Regions from separate parts of the Comamonas sp. 4034 genome, predicted to be linked through region 2. Evidence: predicted binding sites of a transcription regulator. Region 2 holds the regulator's gene; the other holds the start of a gene.
What was found. Region 2 encodes HrcA, which represses chaperone genes, less so after heat shock. Its sites were predicted from a motif close to TTAGCACTCNNNNNNNNNGAGTGCTAA; they were not measured.
Positions count from the first base shown of each region.

Region 1 (3,419 bases), on a different contig from region 2:
AGCCTTATTAAAGTTTTACGCACTGGTAAAAACACTAGCATTGAACAATCGATTACGGACTGCTTGCGCGCAGCGTGCTGAGCACCGCCACTTCATACACCTGAAAGACTGGGTTCATTTTGTTGTGCATCAAAGTACGCAATGGGCATGGCATCTGGCCGCACAATAGGCAGGTAGGCGCCCGTCCCAGCTTGTGGCGCCATCCGAGCTTGTGAGTTGCCATGTCCAGCGCGTCACCGTCCTCCACCGCCTCCGCGGATTCATCTTCGGGCTACAGCCTGCTGCGCGGCCCGTCGGCGGCACGCCTGCGCAAGCAGAACCACATCCTCTCCTGCGCCGAAGAAGTGTTTGCACGCGATGGTTTTGAGGGCGCCTCGCTCGAGGCCATTGGCGCAGCATCGGGTTTCAGCCGCCACAACCTGCTGTACTACTACCCCAGCAAGGAGGCGCTGTACCAGGCCGTACTCGAATCGCTGCTGGACGACTGGCTTGTCCACATGACAGACCTGTCCAAAGACGGTGATCCCCGCCAGCAGATCCGCGAGTACATCCGCGCCAAGTTTGCGTTTTCGCGCAACCGCCCCTTTGCGAGCCAACTGTTCACCAAGGAGATGATTGCGGGTGCCCCCTTTGCGGGCGCTGCCGTGCGCGAACGCATTGCACCGCTGCTGGCGGCCAACGTGGCCGTGTTTGAGTACTGGGCCACGCAAGGCCTGATTGCGCGGGTCGATTTCACCCATCTGATGTTCACCATCTGGGCACTGACCCAGGGCTACGTGGACCAGCGCACCCAGTTTGCTTTGCTGCTGGGCCAAAGCCAGCTTGAACCCACCGATTACCTGGCGGCTGAAACCCTGCTCGTGCAGATGATTGCAGCCACCCTGAAGGTCGATCTGGCGGGCTGATGGCTTCCTTCAAAAGATACGAAGGCTCCAATTTGCTCCTGTTTCAATAGCTATATGCGCTTGCGCTGCAAGCGCTTATTCTCATTTTCGCCTGAAACCCTGCAAGACCATGAGCGGCCAACGCCGATTTTTTAACCCCCCGCTCTTGAACTGTCATCAAACACCCTTATTATTAGCACTCGAAGGGGTGGAGTGCTAAGTGCCGCTAACACAACCCTTGATACGTCGTTGCTCGGCCTTGTCGTATATCTGTACTGCCTGCTGCCTCGCGCCTCGTCTCAACCGTAAATCTACGATTTGCTGGGTTGTGTTAGCGGCTCTGGTTCGCCATTCCTGACCGTTTTGCACTCAAGGCTTGGCCCTTTGCGCTGGGCCTTTTCCCATCAAAACCCGGTATTTGATATTGAAGGAGTTGTTATGAACCTGCGTCCTCTGCACGATCGCGTGATCGTTAAGCGCCTGGAAAACGAAACCAAGACGGCTTCGGGCATCTACATTCCTGACAACGCAGCGGAAAAGCCCGACCAAGGCGAAGTGCTGGCTGTCGGCCCAGGCAAGAAGAACGACAAGGGCGAAGCCATCGCCATGGGCGTGAAGGTCGGTGACCGCGTGCTGTTCGGCAAGTACTCTGGCCAGACCGTGAAGGTCGACGGCAACGAGTTGCTGGTAATGAAAGAAGAAGACCTGTTCGCAGTCGTCGAAAAGTAATCTTTTCGCTCATTCAATTTTCATAGCTACCAGAGTTTGATACATCGGCCCTGGAAGCATATTTGAACCCAATCTTTGTAGGAGCCAAAAATGGCAGCAAAAGACGTAGTATTCGGCGGTGAAGCACGTGCACGCATGGTTGAAGGCGTGAACATTCTGGCAAACGCCGTCAAGGTAACCCTGGGCCCCAAGGGCCGCAACGTGGTGCTGGAGCGCTCGTTCGGCGCCCCTACCGTGACCAAGGACGGTGTGTCCGTGGCCAAGGAAGTGGAACTCAAGGACAAGCTGCAGAACATGGGCGCCCAGCTCGTGAAGGAAGTGGCCTCCAAGACCAACGACATCGCCGGTGACGGCACCACCACCGCTACCGTGCTGGCCCAGGCCATCGTGCGCGAAGGCTCCAAGTACGTGGCCGCTGGCCTGAACCCAATGGACCTCAAGCGCGGCATCGACAAGGCTGTCGCCGCCCTGGTGGAAGAGCTCAAGAAGCAATCCAAGGCTACCACCACCTCCAAGGAAATCGCCCAGGTCGGCTCGATCTCCGCCAACTCCGACGAATCCGTGGGCAAGATCATTGCTGACGCGATGGACAAGGTCGGCAAGGAAGGCGTGATCACCGTCGAAGAAGGCAAGTCGCTGGACAACGAACTCGACGTCGTTGAAGGCATGCAGTTTGACCGCGGCTACCTGTCGCCCTACTTCATCAACAACCCAGAAAAGCAAGCCGCTGTCCTGGACAACCCCTTCGTGCTGCTGTTCGACAAGAAGATCAGCAACATCCGTGACCTGCTGCCTACGCTGGAAGCCGTGGCCAAGGCTGGCCGTCCTCTGCTGATCATTGCAGAAGACGTCGAAGGCGAAGCCCTGGCAACCCTGGTGGTCAACACCATCCGCGGCATCCTGAAGGTTGTGGCTGTGAAGGCTCCTGGCTTCGGCGACCGCCGCAAGGCCATGCTGGAAGACATCGCCATCCTGACCGGTGGCAAGGTCATCGCTGAAGAAGTCGGCCTGTCCCTGGAAAAGGTGACCCTGGAAGACCTGGGCCAAGCCCAGCGCGTCGAAATCGGCAAGGAAAACACCACCATCATCGACGGTGCTGGTCAAGCTGCTGAAATCGAAGCCCGCGTCAAGCAAATCCGTGCCCAGATCGAAGAAGCGACCAGCGACTACGACCGTGAAAAGCTGCAAGAGCGCGTGGCCAAGCTGGCCGGCGGTGTTGCTGTGATCAAGGTTGGCGCTGCAACCGAAGTCGAAATGAAGGAAAAGAAGGCCCGCGTGGAAGACGCGCTGCACGCAACCCGTGCTGCCGTGGAAGAAGGCATTGTGGCCGGCGGTGGCGTGGCCCTGCTGCGCGCCAAGCAAGCCGTGGGCAGCCTGGCTACCGGCAATGCCGAGCAAGACGCCGGCATCAAGCTGGTGCTCAAGGCCATCGAAGCGCCTCTGCGTGAAATCGTGTCCAACGCCGGTGGCGAGCCATCGGTGGTGGTGGATGCCGTGCTCAAGGGCAACGGCAACTTCGGCTTCAATGCTGCCAACGACACCTACGGCGACATGCTGGAAATGGGTATCCTGGACCCAACCAAGGTGACCCGTACCGCACTGCAGAACGCTGCTTCCGTGGCATCGCTGCTGTTGACCACCGAGTGCATGATCGCAGAAGCCCCCAAGGCTGAATCCGCTCCTGCCATGCCCGACATGGGCGGCATGGGTGGCATGGGCGGCATGGGCATGTAATTGCCACCGCTGTCATAGCACACCATCGGGCCTCGGCGTTCTGCGCCAGGGCCTGATACAGAAAACCCGGCA
Region 1 is NZ_JBNDIT010000005.1:126,748-130,166, reverse strand. It holds gene ABIE32_RS07335 (TetR family transcriptional regulator C-terminal domain-containing protein) at 222-905, shown strand; gene groES (co-chaperone GroES) at 1,323-1,613, shown strand; gene groL (chaperonin GroEL) at 1,704-3,347, shown strand.
Region 1: groES (co-chaperone GroES) is a predicted target of HrcA. The motif match lies at 1,078-1,104, and genes of this name have one in related genera.

Region 2 (3,419 bases):
TCCCATTCCTGCTCGGCGGGGGCAAGCTTGTCCACTTCGGATATCTGCCACAGCAGCCGCTCGCGCTCACGCTGGTGGGTCGCTTCCATGCTCCGGGCCTGCTGTAGCGCCTTGTCTGCGGCGCGCCAGGCGAGGTAAGCCTCTTGAACGCCGCTGCAATCGGCATTGGCGTAGGCATCCAGCAGGCGCCGCACAGGCTCTGCCTGCATCAAACTTTGCCAGGCGTGCTGGCCGTGGATGTCGACCAGGGCCGGGGCAATGTTGCGCAGTTGGGTTGCGGTCGCCGCCACGCCATTGATCCAGAATTTGCTCTTGCCCTGGGCATCAATCACGCGGCGCAGCAGCAATGATGCATCGGGCTGCAGCTCATTCTCAGTCAAATACGGCATCAGCGCAGATGGCGTATCAAACTCTGCTATCAATTCTGATTTAACAGCGCCTTGGCGCACAAAGCCGGTATCGGCGCGGCTGCCCAGCACCAGTTGCAGTGCGTCGATCAGAATCGATTTGCCAGCGCCGGTTTCTCCGGTCAAGGCAGTGAAGCCGGGCGAAAAATCAACCTCCAACTGCTCGACGATCACAAAATCGCGCAGCGCAATGCGCTTGAGGCTCATGGTGTGATGCCCCCTTCGTTCCAGCCCAGTTTCTTGCGCAAGGTGGCGTAGTAGTTCCAGCCGCGAGGGTGGAGGAATCGTGTCTTATGGGGAGCACTCCGCACCAGAATCTTGTCGCCACGCAGAATGGAGGCCAGCGACTGCATATCGAAATTGGCCGCTACGTCGCGTCCGCCAATTACTTCGATCGAAATCTCCTGTGTATCGGGCACCACGATCGGGCGGTTGGAGAGCATGTGCGGCGCAATCGGCGCCATGACCCAGCAGGCCAGCGCCGGGTGCACGATCGGGCCACCTACCGACAGCGCATAGGCTGTGGAGCCGGTGGGGGTGGCGATGATCAAGCCGTCGGCGCGCTGATTGGCCACCAGTTGGCCGTCCACCTCCACCCGCAGCTCCACCATGCCCGATGTGCCGCCACGGTTGACGACCACATCATTGAACGCCAAGGCCTGGAATACGCACTCGCCATCGCGGATCACCAGCGCATGGATCATCGAGCGAATCTCTTCTTCGTACTCGCCCGCCAGAATGGCCGACAAGGGGGCGAGGAAAGTCTGCAGCGGAATATCCGTCACAAAGCCCAGCCGCCCCTGGTTGATACCTACCAGCGGCGTGTTGTACTTGGCCAGCTCTCGCCCCACGCCCAGCATGGTGCCGTCGCCGCCCAACACAATGGCAAGATCGCAGCGCCTGCCCACCTCGTCGAGACTGAGCGTGGGGTAGTGGTCCATGCCGGTGAAGTTGGCCGTTTCCTGCTCCAGGTAAGCAGTGCCGCCCCGGGCCTCGACATAGCTGGCAATCTGGCTGAAGGCGACAATGGACTGCTGGCGCACCTCCGCAGAAGGCGGCGCATGGTATTTGCCAATCAGGGCAATGTGTTGAAAGCGAGACTGCATACGCAAATTACATCATTAAAATGCCACCATGCTCGATGATCGCGCCCGATTGCTGCTGAAAACCCTGGTGGAACGCTACATAGCGGATGGTCACCCGGTGGGGTCGCGTGCGCTCACGCAGGCGTCTGGCCTTGATCTGTCTCCTGCCACCATCCGCAATGTGATGGCTGATCTGGAGGGATTGGGCCTGATCGCCAGTCCGCACACTTCCGCAGGCAGGGTGCCTACTGCGAAAGGATACCGCTTGTTTGTCGACACGATGTTGACGGTCGAGCAGGACCAAATGGTATCTGCGGAAATTGCGCCTGAGCAGCCGCAAAAGGTGATTGCGAGCGCTGCGGGAGTGCTTTCCGACCTGTCGCAGTTTGTGGGTGTGGTGCAGGCTCCGCGTAAAAGCTCATCCTTTCGGCATATCGAATTCCTGCGACTGTCGGAAAAGCGCATTCTGGTGATCCTGGTGTCGCCCGATGGCGATGTGCAGAACCGCGTGATCTTCACCGAATCCGATTACTCGCAAAGCCAGTTGATCGAGACGGCCAACTACCTGAATACACACTATGCGGGCCTGGCCATTGACCAGGTGCGCCAGCTGTTGCGCAAAGAGGTGGAAAAGCTGCGCGACGAGATTGGCGCCCTGATGCTGGCGGCCGTTCATGTCGGGGAGGATGAGGGCCAGGCGCAGGACGAGCTGGTCATCGCGGGCGAGCGCAATCTACTGGCTGTCAGCGATTTCAGCAATGACATGACCAATCTGCGTCGCGCGTTTGACCTGTTTGAGCAGAAAACGCAGATTCTGCATCTGCTCGAAAGCTCCAACCGGGCCGAAGGCGTGCAGATCTATATCGGTGGTGAAAGCCAGATATTGCCGGTGCAGGAGCTGTCGGTGGTGAGTACGCCTTACCAGATCAATGGCAAGATCGTGGGTACCCTGGGGGTGATCGGGCCCAAGCGCATGTCTTATGAAAAGATGATCCAGATTGTTGGAATCACCTCAAAGCTGGTTTCCAACGCGCTGAGCCATTCCAAATAGACGCTAGAATGCCTAGCTTCACCTGCAAAGGTGGTGGTGCTGGGGCGTTAGCTCAGTTGGTTAGAGCAGAGGACTCATAATCCTTTGGTCGTTGGTTCAAGTCCAACACGCCCTACCAGTATTCATATAGGAAGTCTGCTATTTAATAGGTAGCAAAATTTCGTTTCTATGATGCGTGTAGCCACTGTGTAGCCATCGGTGCATGGTTTTGCAGCTCAGGCTTACTTCCTGGTGTTGCTCATCCGTCAGTGTCTCGCGCGCGTACGCGTACATCTCAAAAGTTCTCAACTTCTGTGAAAGTCCCTTGTGGCTTGGGTCGTCATACGCGCGCCTGGCATGAAGTTGTGCCACACCAACCCAAAAAACGAATTTTCTAACCTGACAGCGCAAAAGTTTGGTTCCAGTGTCGGTCCTGGCCAGGATTAGGTGGACTTTTGGTACACCCTCGGCCTTGTCGGCGTTCACCTTCGCCTGTATAGCCCTGGTTAAGCACTTCGGCTAAATGATGACCATGGCAGACTTTGTGCGCGTACTTGCTGCGTACCACAGGTTGCGTACCTTACGGGCCGCCAAACAGAGAAACAATGGCGCTCACGCGCGCGTACATCTCCGAAATGAGTATTTGGCAAGACCCCAGGGAGACACGCCATGATGGATATCGTAACCATCGGAGCGGTGACCACCGCGGTCATCAGCGGCCAGAGATAGAGAGGTGACTCCCTTCCTTGCACATGGCATACGGATAGATGTCCTTCGTGATCAAATACAAACGCTGTGTTGCGGTTTGTCAGCGCTCCGCTGCCTTGACTCCTAAAGCATCCAGTGTGGCTTCTTCGTCAGGCCCGGCAGGATGGATGTTAAAGCTTTAACAGAAAT
Region 2 is NZ_JBNDIT010000024.1:18-3,436, reverse strand. It holds gene recN (DNA repair protein RecN) at 1-614, opposite strand, end outside; gene ABIE32_RS19385 (NAD kinase) at 611-1,513, opposite strand; gene hrcA (heat-inducible transcriptional repressor HrcA) at 1,542-2,543, shown strand; tRNA gene ABIE32_RS19375 (tRNA-Ile) at 2,585-2,661, shown strand.